Allobranchiibius huperziae: one gene and its partner. The protein of the gene in region 1 binds, or shares a complex with, the protein of each later gene. Links are inferred from orthologs where the notes say so. Each region holds a gene or a part of one and is shown on either strand. Other genes may lie near its edges.

What was found. Proteins that work in one complex are often made in the same cells at the same time.
Region 2: the proteins of pcrA (region 1) and uvrB are in contact, whole or in part, in a crystal structure (PDB 7EGT), measured with the Thermus thermophilus proteins. The link is inferred for Allobranchiibius huperziae from one-to-one orthologs. Residues at the interface, in WP_096412145.1 of Thermus thermophilus: His654, Arg656, Phe657, Gln666, Asp668, Glu669, Lys680, Arg681, Leu682, Ser683, Lys685, Tyr686, Ala687; in WP_096411307.1 of Thermus thermophilus: Glu23, Leu25, Arg26, Asp27, Gly28, Glu29, Arg30, Phe31, Arg55, Glu326, Asp327, Phe328, Glu379, Ser382, Gln383, His398, Gly400, Arg401.

What each region holds. Positions count from the first base shown.
Region 1 is NZ_JACCFW010000001.1:817,928-826,121, reverse strand. Bases 5,152-8,194 are described here. They hold pcrA (DNA helicase PcrA), read right to left. Parts: upstream 7,859-8,194; coding sequence 5,444-7,858; downstream 5,152-5,443. Other genes in these bases: HNR15_RS03880 (carboxylate--amine ligase), read left to right, coding at 7,922-8,194; HNR15_RS03890 (peptidoglycan DD-metalloendopeptidase family protein), read left to right, coding at 5,152-5,443. Outside these bases: dapD (2,3,4,5-tetrahydropyridine-2,6-dicarboxylate N-succinyltransferase), read left to right, coding at 1-506; HNR15_RS03910 (hypothetical protein), read left to right, coding at 526-1,545; sucD (succinate--CoA ligase subunit alpha), read right to left, coding at 1,822-2,715; sucC (ADP-forming succinate--CoA ligase subunit beta), read right to left, coding at 2,742-3,926; icmB (coenzyme B12-dependent isobutyryl CoA mutase small subunit), read right to left, coding at 3,995-4,405; more of HNR15_RS03890, read left to right, coding at 4,736-5,151. UniProt on the Escherichia coli protein: A helicase with DNA-dependent ATPase activity. Unwinds DNA duplexes with 3'-5' polarity. Translocates on single-stranded DNA with 3'-5' polarity. Initiates unwinding more efficiently from a nicked substrate than double-stranded DNA.
Region 2 is NZ_JACCFW010000001.1:1,855,483-1,860,980, forward strand. The notes cover bases 2,576-5,498. They hold uvrB (excinuclease ABC subunit UvrB), read right to left. Parts: upstream 5,133-5,498; coding sequence 3,018-5,132; downstream 2,576-3,017. Other genes in these bases: HNR15_RS08815 (FAD-dependent oxidoreductase), read left to right, coding at 2,576-2,954; HNR15_RS08825 (cation:proton antiporter), read left to right, coding at 5,197-5,498. In the rest of the region: HNR15_RS08805 (CoA-acylating methylmalonate-semialdehyde dehydrogenase), read left to right, coding at 1-174; HNR15_RS08810 (aspartate aminotransferase family protein), read left to right, coding at 171-1,580; more of HNR15_RS08815, read left to right, coding at 1,584-2,575. UniProt on the Escherichia coli protein: The UvrABC repair system catalyzes the recognition and processing of DNA lesions. A damage recognition complex composed of 2 UvrA and 2 UvrB subunits scans DNA for abnormalities.

The sequences.
Region 1 (8,194 bases):
GGATGACCGACTACGTCGTGCCGTCGGGCGTCCGGATCGCCGACGCCGACCGGGTCCGGCTGGGTGCGCACCTGGCGCCGGGCACGACGGTCATGCACGAGGGTTTCTGCAACTTCAACGCCGGCACGCTGGGCACCTCGATGGTGGAGGGCCGCATCGTGCAGGGCGTGGTGGTCGGCGACGGCAGTGACATCGGTGGGGGCGCCTCGATCATGGGCACGCTGTCGGGCGGCGGCAAGGAACGGGTGTCCATCGGCGAGCGTTGTCTCATCGGAGCACAGGCCGGGGTCGGTATCTCCCTCGGCGACGACTGCGTGGTCGAAGCGGGGCTCTACGTCACCGCGGGCACCAAGGTCACTCTCGACGACGACTCGGTCGTCAAGGCCCGCGATCTGTCCGGGCGCTCCTCGATGCTCTTCCTGCGCGACTCCACCACCGGCGTCGTCCGATGCCGGGGTCGCCAGGGTCACGGCATCGCCCTCAACGACGTACTGCACCAGAACTGAAAGAGCCACCGTCCCCCACATGCCATTCCGCAAGAAGAAGGATCCGCACGCCCACGACCGCGAGTTCGACGGGTTGTACGACGATCACCTCGACGCCTCACACGAGCCCGATGACGCGCACGGTTGGGACCACGACGTGGATCCCCACGATCCCGTGGCGCACTTCGACTTCCACGACGCACCCCGCCGACGGCGCGGCTGCGGGTGGACCGCCGGCTGCCTGGTGCCGATCGTGCTCGTGGCGGCGGTGGCCGGTGGCGCGTACTACGGCTACCAGCATCTGCTGGACAACTTCGGCTCACCCACGTGCCAGTTCACCGCGAACGGCAGCTTCGACTACTCCCCCGAACAGGCCGCGAACGCCGCGACCATCGTCGACGTCGGCACGATGAAGCTGGGCCTGGAGCCACGCGCCGCGCAGGTCGCCGTCGCGACCTCGATCACCGAGTCCAAACTGCGCAACCTCACCTACGGCGACCGGGACTCCCTCGGGCTCTTCCAGCAGCGGCCCAGCCAGGGTTGGGGCACCCAGGCCGAGATCCTCGATCCGGTGCAGTCCAGCACCGCCTTCTACAACCGGCTGACCAGCATCGACGGCTGGCAGGCGCAGGCCGTCGAGGTCGCGGCTCAGGAGGTGCAGCGCTCGGGGGTTCCCACGGCGTACGCGGACCACGTGTCGGCCGGTCAGGTGCTGACCGCCTCCCTCGACGGCGGCGCACCGGAGAAGGTGACCTGCCGTCTCGACCCGGCCAAGACCTCCTCCACCCCCGCGGCGGTGGTGTCGAAGATCGCGAATCAGACGGGTCTGCAGGCAAATGCGGGCACCTCGGACGTCACCTTCCGCGCCCGCAGCACCGACCGCGCCTGGGCTGTCGCCGCGTGGGCGGTCACCCACGCCGACGCCGAGGGCATCACCAGCGTCACCGTCGGCGATCGGGAGTGGAAGCGCCATCGTGGCCGTGACGGCGCGAAGTGGATCGGCGCGAGCAGGTCGGCCGGGTCGGCGACCAGCGTGCGGATCACGCTCGCCGGCCGCTGATCCCCCGCGCCGGCCCTCCTTCCGGCCCGCTCGGCCCCGAACGACGCGGCGATCCCCCACGCCCACCGCTCGTTTCGGCCCGCTCAGCCCCGAACGACGCGTCCTCACCCTCCCGAGCCCGCGTCTTGGCCCGCTCGGCCCCAGACGAGCACCGATCCCCCGCGCCGGCCCTCCTTCCGGGCCGCTCGGCCCCGAACGACGCAAGCCCAGATGCACGACGGCCGGTCACCCCCGCGGGTGACCGGCCGACTGCATCCTCACAGTGCGTGAGTCGCCTTACTTGGCAAGGCCCTTCATGATCTCGCGCATCAGGTCGGCGGTCGCGGACGGCGTCTTGCCGACCTTGACGCCCGCTGCCTCGAGGGCCTCCTGCTTGGCGGCCGCGGTGCCGGACGATCCGGAGACGATGGCGCCGGCATGGCCCATCGTCTTGCCCTCCGGTGCGGTGAACCCGGCCACGTAGCCGACGACCGGCTTGCTGACGTGGTCCTTGATGTACGCCGCGGCGCGCTCCTCGGCGTCGCCGCCGATCTCGCCGATCATCACGATGGCGTCGGTCTCGTCGTCCTTCTCGAACGCCTCGAGACAGTCGATGTGGGTGGTGCCGATGATCGGGTCGCCGCCGATGCCGACCGCGCTGGAGAAGCCGAACTCCCGCAGCTCGTACATCATCTGGTAGGTCAGCGTGCCCGACTTGGACACCAGACCGATGCGACCCGCCCCCGCGATGTCCGCGGGGATGATGCCGGCGTTGGACTTCCCGGGGCTGATGAGACCGGGGCAGTTCGGCCCGACGATGCGGGTGGTGCCCGACGCCACGGCGTGCGCGTAGAACTCCGCGGTGTCCTTGACCGCGATGCCCTCGGTGATGACGACGACCAGCGGCATGGCGGCGTCGATGGCCTCCACGACGGCGGCGCGCGCGAAGGCCGGCGGCACGAAGACGACCGACACGTCGGCGCCCGTCTCCTTCATCGCCTCGGCGACCGTGCCGAAGACCGGCACGCTCTTGCCACCGTCGAACTCGACCTGCTGACCCGCCTTGCGCGGGTTGACGCCGCCGACGATCGAGGTGCCCGAGGCCAGCATCCGGGTGGTGTGCTTCATACCCTCGGAGCCGGTCATGCCCTGCACGACGACCTTGGAGTCGGCGTTCAAAAAGATTGCCATTACGAGTGTTCCGTCCTCTACGTCAGTCAGCGTGCGGCGAGCTCGGCGGCCTTGGCCGCGGCGCCGTCCATGGTCTCTTCGATGGTCACCAGCGGGTGGTTGCGGTCGGCCAGGATGCGCCGACCCTCCACCACGTTGTTGCCGTCGAGGCGTACGACGAGCGGCTTGGTGGCGCCGTCACCGAGGGTGTCGAGCGCGCCGACGATGCCGTTGGCGACCGCGTCGCACGCCGTGATGCCGCCGAAGACGTTCACGAAGACGCTCTTGACCTGCGGGTCGCCCAGGATGATGCCGAGGCCGTTGGCCATCACCTCGGCCGACGCACCGCCACCGATGTCCAGGAAGTTCGCGGGCTTGGGGTGCGCGCCGGCGGGGTTGGTGACCTTCTCGCCGGCGTACGCCACGACGTCCAGGGTCGACATGACCAGGCCCGCGCCGTTGCCGATGATGCCGACGTCGCCGTCGAGCTTGACGTAGTTGAGGCCCTTCTCGTGCGCCTGCGCCTCGAGCGGGTCGGCAGCCGACCGGTCCTGCAGCGCCTGGTGGTCCGGGTGACGGAAGTCGGCGTTGTCGTCGAGGGTCACCTTGCCGTCGAGGGCGACGATCGCGCCGTCGGCGGTCTGCACGAGCGGGTTGACCTCGACCAGCGTCGCGTCCTCGTCGCGGTAGACCTCCCACAGCTTCTGGAGCACGGGCGCGACCTTGGCGCCGGTCTCCTCGTCGAACCGGGCGGCCTGGACGATCTCGCGTGCCTTGGCCTCGTCGATGCCCACGATGGGGTCGACGGCGATTCGCGCGAGTGCGTCGGGCCGCTCGACGGCGAGCTGCTCGATCTCCATGCCGCCCTCGACCGAGCACATCGCCAGGTAGGTGCGGTTGGAGCGGTCCAACAGCACGGAGAAGTAGTACTCGTGCTCGATCTGGGCGCCTTGAGCGATCATCACGGTGCCCACGGTGTGGCCCTTGATGTCCATGCCGAGGATCTGCTCGGCGTACGTCGTGGCCTCGGCCGGCGTCTTGGCGACCTTCACGCCGCCGGCCTTGCCGCGCCCGCCGGTCTTGACCTGCGCCTTGACGACGGTGACTCCACCGCCACCGATCTCCTGGGCGACCTGCTCGGCCTGCGCCGCGTCGGTGATGGTTTTGCCCGCGAGCACCGGCACGCCGTGTGCCTCGAACATGTCGCGCGCCTGGAATTCGAACAGATCCACGTCTGAGCCGTCCTCAACGTCCTAGAAAATATGCCGCCTCGGACTGTATCCCCGCGCAGGGGTGGTGCTCAGGCGACCCCGACGTGCGCGCGCACCCAGCCGACGATCTCGCCGGTGGTGGCGCCGGGCGTGAAGACGGTGGCGACCCCGAGCTCCGCCAGCTGCGGGATGTCCTCCTCGGGGATGATCCCGCCGCCGAACACCACGATGTCCTGCGCGTCGCGGTCCTTCAGCAGGGCCGTCACCTTCGCGAAGAGCGTCATGTGCGCGCCGGAGAGCACGGACAGACCCACGGCGTCCGCGTCCTCCTGGATCGCGGCCTCCACGATCTGCTCCGGGGTCTGGTGCAGCCCGGTGTAGATGACTTCCATACCGGCGTCCCGCAGGGCCCGGGCGACGACTTTGGCTCCGCGGTCGTGTCCGTCGAGCCCGGGTTTGGCGACGACGATCCGCAGTGGGCGATCACTTGTGGTGGTCATCCGCGCAGCGTAGCGGCGCGCCCGCGCGGGGAGTGAGACGCATCTCACCACCGTTATCCACAGCCTCGATTTCAGGTCACGGAAAGGTCACGATACGGTCAAGTAGCGTCTTGGCCGGACGATGTCCTGCGGCGCACGCCCGACTGGAGTGCAGCCCCGGGCCGTCGAATGCGGAAGTAGAACAACGTGAGTCGTCCTGTCGGCCGGCATCGTGCAGGTGCCCCCTCGACCGCTGCCCCCTCCCCACGGACCGGAGCGCACCGCCACGCCTCGTCGCGGTTGGTCAGCCGGGTCACCCTTCCGTCCGCTGCTGCCATCACGGTCACCGTGGTGGCGGCCGGCGCCGCCGGCGCCTCGACGATCGACTCGGGCACGGCGCCCGCGATGTCGCTGGGTGACCGCGTCGCCGTCGCGGCGGCCACCTCACGAGCCACGGCCTCACAGCCCGGACCGGATCACGCCGATCTGCTGCGCGGTGCGCGACCGGTGTCGCGCTCCACCGTCCGCAGCACCCCTGCGCCGTCGAGCACGCCCAGCGGCAAGGCCGCTGCGAAGTCGACGAAGCCGACGCCTCGGCGCACGGCCGCTCCCTCCAGGCTCGCTGCGAAGCGCGCCGCGAAGCCGGCCGCCAAGGCCCAGCCCGTGCTCAGCCCGTGGACCTGCCCGATCGCCGGCTGCGGTGGCAGGTTCACCTCGCCCTTCGGCGGCCGCTGGGGCACGCAGCACCTGGGCGACGACTTCGCCACCCCGGTCGGCACCCCGCTGCACGCACTGCACGACGCCACCGTGGTCGCGGTGGGCCCCTACGGGGGGATGGGCAACCGGGTCGAGCTCGACCTCGGTGACGGTGTCCACGCCGTCTACGCGCACATGTCCTACATCGCCGTCACCGTCGGCGAGCGCCTCTCGATGGGCGACGTGGTCGGCCGGTCCGGCGACACCGGTCACTCCACCGGTCCGCACCTGCACCTGGAGATACACCTGAACGGCACGCCGGTCGACCCGGCGCCGTGGCTGAAGGCGCACCACATCTTCTAGTCACAACTTCGTCACGGGCGCGTAACGCAGCAGGAGCCGCTTGACCCCGGTGTCCCCGCCGAAGTCGATGTGCGCCATCGAGCGCTCGCCCTGCCCCTCGACACGGATGACCGTGCCGAGCCCGAACGAGTCGTGGGTGACCCGGTCGCCGGCGTCCAGTGAGATGACCGGCCGGTTGCCGGGGCTTCGTACGCCCGGCCGTGCGGCCAGACGCGCCACCGCCGGCGTCGAGGACGGCCTGGTCGACGTCGTCTGGACCCGCGCCCACTCGATGAGGTGGCCGGGGATCTCGTCCAGGAAGCGCGACGGCGGGTTGTACTGCGGCGCACCCCAGGCCGAGCGCACCTCGGCCCGCGACAGGTGCAGTCGCTCGCGCGCCCGGGTGATGCCGACGTACGCCAGACGGCGCTCCTCCTCCAACTCCTGCGGATCGCCGAGCGCGCGCAGGTGCGGGAAGGTGCCGTCCTCCATGCCGGTCAGGAAGACGACCGGGAACTCCAGACCCTTGGCAGTGTGCAGGGTCATCAGCGTGATGACGCCCTGGTCCTCGACGTCGTCGGGGATCTCGTCGCTGTCGGCGACCAGCGAGACCTGCTCGAGGAAGTCCTCCAGAGAGCCTTCCGGGTAGTTGTCGTCGAACTCCCTTCCGACGGCGACGAGTTCGGCCAGGTTCTCGACGCGGGTCTCGTCCTGCGGGTCGTGGCTGGCGCGCAACTCGGCGAGGTAGCCCGAGCGGTCGAGGATCGCCTCGAGCAGCTCGCCGACGCCGCCGGCCGACTGGTGGGTGGTCTGCAGGCCCTCCAGCAGAGTGGTGAACGCCTGGATCGCGGTGACCGACCGCGTGGCGATCCCGGGCGCGTCCGCGGCCTGTCCCAGCGCGGCGACGAACGGGATGCGCTCACGCTCGGCGAGCGCGCTCACGCACGCCTCGGCACGGTCGCCGATCCCCCGCTTGGGCACGTTGAGGATCCGGCGCAGATTGACCGTGTCGAGCGGGTTGGACACCACTCGCAGGTAGGCGAGCGCGTCCTTGACCTCGCGGCGTTCGTAGAAGCGGGTGCCGCCGACGATCTTGTAGGGCAGCCCGACGCGGACGAACACCTCCTCGATCGCTCTGGACTGGGCGTTGGTGCGGTAGAACACCGCGACGTCCTTGGGCTTGACGCCCTGTTCGTCGCCGAGCACGTCGATCTGGCGCGCGACGAACGCGGCCTCGTCGTGCTCGGAGTCCGCGACGTACCCGACGATCGCGGCGCCGTCGCCTGTGCTGGTCCACAGGTTCTTCGGCCGGCGGTCGGGGTTCTTGGCGATCACCGAGTTGGCGGCCGCCAGGATGTTCTGGGTGGAGCGGTAGTTCTGCTCCAGCAGGATCGTCCGCGCGTCGGGGTAGTCCTGCTCGAACTCCACGATGTTGCGGATCGTCGCGCCGCGGAAGGCGTAGATCGACTGGTCGGCGTCACCGACGACGCACAGCTGCGCGGGCGGCACCGCGCCCACGGCATCGTCGAGGACCTCGTGTCCCACCAGCTCTTTCACCAGGGTGTACTGCGCGTGGTTGGTGTCCTGGTACTCATCGACCAGCACGTGCCGGAAGCGACGCCGGTAGTGCTCGGCGACGTCCGGGAACGCCTGCAGGATGTTGACGGTCATCATGATGATGTCGTCGAAGTCCAGGGCATTGGCCTGCCGCAGGCGGCGCTGGTAGGACGCGTACGCCTCGGCCACCATCCGGTCCTGGTGGCTGCCCTCCGCGACGCGCGCGGCGTAGGTCTCCTCGTCGACCAGTTCGTTCTTGAGGTTGCTGACCTGGTGGGTGAAGGAGCGCGGCGGGTAGCGCTTGATGTCCAGGTCGAGGTCGCGCAGCACGAGCGCCATCAGCCGCTGGCTGTCGGCGGCGTCGTAGATGGAGAACGTCGACTTCAGCCCGACCTTGGTGGCCTCCCGGCGCAGGATGCGCACGCACGCGGAGTGGAAGGTCGAGACCCACATCGCCCGGGCGGCCGGGCCGACGAGGGTCTCGACGCGCTCGCGCATCTCGGCGGCGGCCTTGTTGGTGAAGGTGATCGCGAGGATCTGCCCGGGCTGGGCGCCGCGCTCGGCCAGCAGGTAGCCGATCCGGTGGGCCAGCACCCGGGTCTTGCCCGATCCGGCGCCCGCCACGATCAGCAGCGGCGGCCCGTGGTGCAGGACAGCCTCGCGCTGCTGCGGGTTGAGTCCTTCGAGCAGTTGTTCGCCGCTCAGGCGGCCCGGCCCGGCGTTCGTGCCCGAGCCGGTCGGCGACAGGCTCGCCCAGGTGGGCACACCGCGTTCGTCGACGTCGCGCGAGCGCTCGTGGACGGTCGTGACGGGTGTCGTGGCGCCCGCTTGCGACGGGGACATTCCGGGCAGGGGGAGGTCGTCGAACAGGCTGCTCATCTCGCCGTTCAGGATACGTGCCGCCACCGACCGCCCCCTTCGCCCGCGGTTAGGCTGCCGCCCATGCCGAAAACCCCTAGCGCGGCCGACCGGCTGCTCGCCGGTCAGGAGTTCGCACCCGTCGTCCTCGGTGGTGACCGGCTCGGCTACAGCCTGGCGCGGTCCTTCGACCTCGGCTACGGCTACCGCACGCTCGTGGTCTCCACGATGCTCGGCGGACCGGTCGCCCACAGCTCCCTCATCGATCACCACATCGTGCCGAGCCTGCAGGACCCGGAGGGGCTGGTCACCGAGTTGCGCGCGCTCGCGACCCGGATCGGGCCGGAGAAGAAGCTG
Region 2 (5,498 bases), 1.0 Mb from region 1 along the record:
CCGGTGCCCGTGGCGTCGTACTCCTTCGGCGGCTGGAAGGCGTCGCTCTTCGGCGACAACCACATGTACGGACCCGAGGGGATGGCTTTCTACACCCGCGGCAAGGTGGTCACCTCGCGGTGGCCCGACCCGGCCACCTCCACCGTCGATCTGGGATTCCCGAGGACACGATGACCGACAGCATCCTGCGCGAGACCGCCACAGACGCCGAGCCCACCGACCCCGCGAGCCTGCTCGGCCGAGGCGACGAGGCGCAGGTCCGCGCCGACGACCGCCACGTCTTCCACTCCTGGTCGGCCCAGGCCGCGATCGACCCGCTGCCCATCGAGCACGCGCAGGGGTCCTACTTCTGGGACTACGCCGGCAAGCGCTACCTCGACTTCTCCAGCCAGCTGGTCAACATGAACATCGGCTACCAGCACCCCCGGCTGGTCGCGGCCATCGTGGAGCAGGCGCAGCGGCTGTGCTCGATCCAGCCGGCGTTTGCCAACGACGTACGCGGCGAGGCGGCCCGGTTGATCACCGAGCGGGCACCCGAGGGCCTGAACACCGTCTTCTTCACGAACGGCGGCGCCGACGCCAACGAGAACGCCGTGCGGATGGCGCGGCTGCACACCGGGCGGCAGAAGGTGCTCGCGGCCTACCGCAGCTACCACGGCTCGACGGCCGGTGCGATCTCGCTGACCGGTGACCCGCGGCGCTGGCCCTCCGAGCCGGCCGTTCCCGGCACGGTCCGCTACTTCGGCCCTTACCTGTACCGATCGGCGTTCCACGCCGAGACCAAACAGGAGGAGTGTGACCGCGCGCTGGCCCATCTGCGCGAGCTGGTCATGCTCGAGGGACCGCACACCATCGCGGCGCTCGTGCTGGAGACGGTCGTCGGCACGAACGGCATCCTCGTGCCACCCCCGGGCTACCTCGACGGCGTGCGGGCCCTCTGCGACGAGCACGGCATCCTGCTGATCGCCGATGAGGTGATGTCCGGATTCGGGCGGTGTGGCGAGTGGTTCGCCCTCGACCACTGGGGCATGACCCCCGACCTCATCACCTTCGCCAAGGGCGTCAACTCCGGCTACGTCCCGATCGGCGGGGTGCTCATCAGCGACACGGTGGCCGCCACGTTCGCCGACCGTCCCTTCCCCGGCGGCCTCACCTACTCCGGGCACCCGCTGGCGTGCGCATCCGCCGTCGCGTCGATCCGGATCTTCGAGGACGAGGGCATCCTGGCCAACGCGCGGATGCTCGGCGAGGAGGTCATCGCACCCGGGCTGGCCGAGCTGGCGACGAAGCACCCGTGCATCGGCGAGGTCCGCGGTCTCGGGGTCTTCTGGGCGGTCGAGCTGGTCCGCGACCGGGCGACCCGCGAACCGCTGGTGCCGTTCAACGCGGCCGGGGCGGACGCGGCCCCGATGACGCAGTTCGCGGCGGCCTGCAAGAGCGAAGGGCTCTGGCCGTTCACGCACTTCAACCGCACCCACGTCGTACCCCCGTGCACGAGCACGCCGGACGAGGTGCGCGAGGGCCTGGCGATGCTGGACGTCGCGCTCGAGGCGGCCGACCGGCATACGACGGGCGCCTGACCGGTGGACGTCTCGGCGACCTGGCGCGACGCGTCGACGACGCCGTACTGGCTGGACACCCCCGACCGCCCGTCCGCGCGACCCGCTCTGACCACCGACGCTCGCGCGGACCTCGTCGTCGTCGGCGGCGGGTTCAGCGGGCTGTGGACCGCACTGCTGGCCAAGGAACGCGACCCCGACCGCGAGGTGCTGCTGGTCGAGGGCGACCGGATCGGATGGGCGGCGTCCGGCCGTAACGGCGGGTTCTGCTCGGCGAGCCTCACGCATGGGCGGGACAACGGAGAGCAGCGCTTCCCCGACGAGATCGAGACGCTGGAGCGGCTCGGTCGGGAGAATCTGGCGGCGATCGGCGACACGGTGCAGCGCCACGGCATCGACTGCGACTACCACTTGCGCGACTCCCTCACCGTGGCCACCGAGCCCTATCAGGTGCGCGAGATGCGTTCTTCCGCAACGGGGTTCCTCGACCAGGAGGCCGTACGCGCCCGCCTGCACTCCCCCACGTTCCTCGGCGGGTGCATCGAGGAGGGTGAGCTCGCGCTCGTCGACCCGGCTCGTCTCGCATGGGGTCTCGCCGCTGCCGCCGAGAGCCTCGGGGTGCGGATCGCGGAGCACACCAAGGTCACCGGTCTGGCCGAGGACGGCGACCGGATGACGCTGGGGACCGACGGCGGCCGCACGATCACCGCGGAGCACGTCGCCCTCGGCACGAACGCCTTCCCGTCACTGGTGAAACGCGTGCGGCTGCACACCGTGCCGGTCTACGACTACGTGCTCATGACCGAGCCGCTCTCCGACGGGCAGCTGGCCTCGATCGGCTGGGACGGGCGCGAGGGCGTCGACGACGCCGGCAACCAGTTCCACTACTACCGGATGACCGCCGACCGGCGGATCCTCTGGGGCGGGTACGACGCGATCTACCACTTCGGTCGGGCGGTGCGCCCGGCGTACGACCAGCGGCCCGCGACCTTCGAGGTGCTTGCCCAGCAGTTCTTCGCGACCTTCCCGCAGCTGGAGGGGTTGCGCTTCAGCCACCGTTGGGGCGGCGCGATCGACACCTGCACGCGATTCTTCGCGTTCTTCGGCACGGCGTACGGCGCCCGGGTGTCCTACGCGCTCGGCTACACCGGCCTCGGGGTCGGTGCCACGCGCTTCGGCGCACGAGTGATGCTCGACCTGCTGAGCGGCGCCCACACCGAGCTGACCGAGCTGGCGATGGTGCGCACCAAGCCGCTGCCCTTCCCGCCGGAACCGTTAGCATACGCCGGTATCCAGGCCACCCGCGCGGCACTCGCGTTGGCGGACCGCCACGGCGGCCGCCGCAACCTGTGGCTGCGCGGCCTGGACAGGGTGGGTCTCGGCTTCGACTCCTGACCCCACCGTCGAGGGGTGGAGATAAGCCCACCTCTCGGTGAGATCCCCACCTCCGATGGAAGGTCAGCGGGTCGCGGCCGTCATCTGCCGCAGCTCCTTCTTCAGGTCCCCGAGCTCGTCGCGCAGCCGAGCTGCCAGCTCGAAGTGCAGGTCGGTCGCCGCCTGGTGCATCTGGTCGGTGAGGTCCTGGATGAGAGTGGCCAGCTCGCCGGCGGGGACACCCGTCACCGTGGCCACCCCACCGCTCTCGGGCTTCGCGCCGATCCGCTTGCTGGACTTGCCCTGCTTGGCCGTCTTGCCGCGCGACTGCACCCGGCCACTGCCCATCAGGGCCTCGGTGTCGGCGTCCTCGCGCTGCAGCAGGTCGGTGATGTCGGCGATCTTCTTGCGCAGCGGCTGCGGGTCCACCCCGGCCGCGAGGTTGTAGGCCACCTGCTTCTCCCGGCGCCGGCTGGTCTCGTCGATGGCGTCGCGCATCGAGGGGGTCACCTTGTCGGCGTACATGTGCACCTGACCGGACACGTTGCGGGCCGCGCGTCCGATGGTCTGGATGAGCGAACGGGCGGACCGCAGGAAGCCCTCCTTGTCGGCGTCCAGGATGCTCACCAACGAGACCTCGGGCAGGTCGAGACCCTCACGCAGCAGGTTGATGCCGACCAGCACGTCGTACTCGCCCATCCGCAGCTCGCGCAGCAGCTCCACCCGGCGCAGGGTGTCCACCTCGGAGTGCAGGTAGCGCACCCGCACGTCCTTCTCCAGCAGGTAGTCGGTCAGGTCCTCGGCCATCTTCTTGGTCAAGGTGGTGACCAGGATCCGCTCGTTGCGGGCGGAGCGCTCACGGATCTCGTGCAGCAGGTCGTCGATCTGACCCTTGGTCGGCTTCAGCACGATCTCCGGGTCGATGAGCCCGGTGGGACGGATCACCTGCTCGACCACGCCGTTGGCCTTCGCGACCTCGTAGTCCCCCGGCGTCGCGGACAGGTAGACCGTCTGGCCGACGCGCTCGAGGAACTCCTCCCACTTCAGCGGCCGGTTGTCCATCGCGCTCGGCAGTCGGAACCCGTGGTCGACCAGCTGCCGTTTGCGGGACATGTCGCCCTCGTACATCGCGCCGATCTGCGGCACGGTCTGGTGGGACTCGTCGATGACCAGCAGGAAGTCCTCGGGGAAGTAGTCGAGCAGGCAGTTGGGCGCCGATCCCGGCCCGCGTCCGTCGATGTGCCGCGAGTAGTTCTCGATGCCCGAGCACGACCCGACCTGGCGCATCATCTCGATGTCGTACGTCGTGCGCATCCGCAGCCGCTGCGCCTCCAGCAGCTTGCCCTGCTTCTCGAACGACTCCAGCTGGGTCTCCAACTCGGCCTCGATGCTGGAGATCGCCCGCTCCATCCGCTGCGGCCCGGCGACGTAGTGCGAAGCCGGGAAGACGTACATCTCCTCCTCCTCGCGCACGACCTCGCCGGTGAGCGGGTGCAGGGTGTAGATGCGCTCGATCTCGTCACCGAAGAACTCGATCCGGATCGCCAGCTCCTCGTAGACCGGGATGATCTCCACCGTGTCGCCGCGCACCCGGAACGTGCCGCGGGTGAAGGCCAGGTCGTTGCGGGTGTACTGCATCTGCACGAACCGGCGCAGCAGGTCGTCACGGTCGATGACCTGACCGACCTTCAGGCGGGCCATCCGGTCGACGTACTCCTGCGGCGTGCCCAGGCCGTAGATGCACGACACCGACGCCACCACGATCGCGTCGCGCCGGGTCAGCAGCGAGTTGGTCGCGCTGTGCCGCAGCCGCTCGACCTCCTCGTTGACCGAGGAGTCCTTCTCGATGTAGGTGTCCGTCTGCGCGATGTACGCCTCGGGCTGGTAGTAGTCGTAGTACGACACGAAGTACTCGACCGCGTTGTTGGGCAACAGTTCCCGGAACTCGTTGGCCAGCTGCGCCGCCAGCGTCTTGTTGGGCGCCATCACCAGGGTCGGCCGCTGCACCTGCTCGATCATCCAGGCCGTGGTCGCCGACTTGCCGGTGCCGGTGGCACCCAGCAGCACCACGTCCTGCTCGCCGGCCTTGACCCGTTTGGTCAGGTCGGCGATGGCCGTCGGCTGGTCGCCGCTCGGGCTGAACTCGGAGACCACCTCGAAGGGCGCGACGCGGCGCTTGAGGTCGGTGATGGGGCGCATGCGTCAACCGTACGACGCCCCACCGACACGACCCCCGCGCGCGGTGTTTGGGAGACTGGATCCCGTGGTCATCCCAGTCGTCTACCTGATCGTCGGGGTGGCTCTGCTGCTCGGCGTGCTGCTGCCCGCCTTCACGACGGGCCGGGCGATCTCGGCTCCCGTGATCCTGGTGGCCGTGGGTGCGCTCGTCGGGCTGCTCCCCTTCCCCGCGGGTCTGTCACTCGACCCCGACGAGCATGCGGCGCTCACCGAGCACCTGACCGAGATCACCATCCTGATGGCCCTCACCGGTGTCGGTCTGGCACTCGACCGACCGCTCACCCGGGTCAGGCTGACCTGGCGCCGCTGGGGTACGACGTGGCGGCT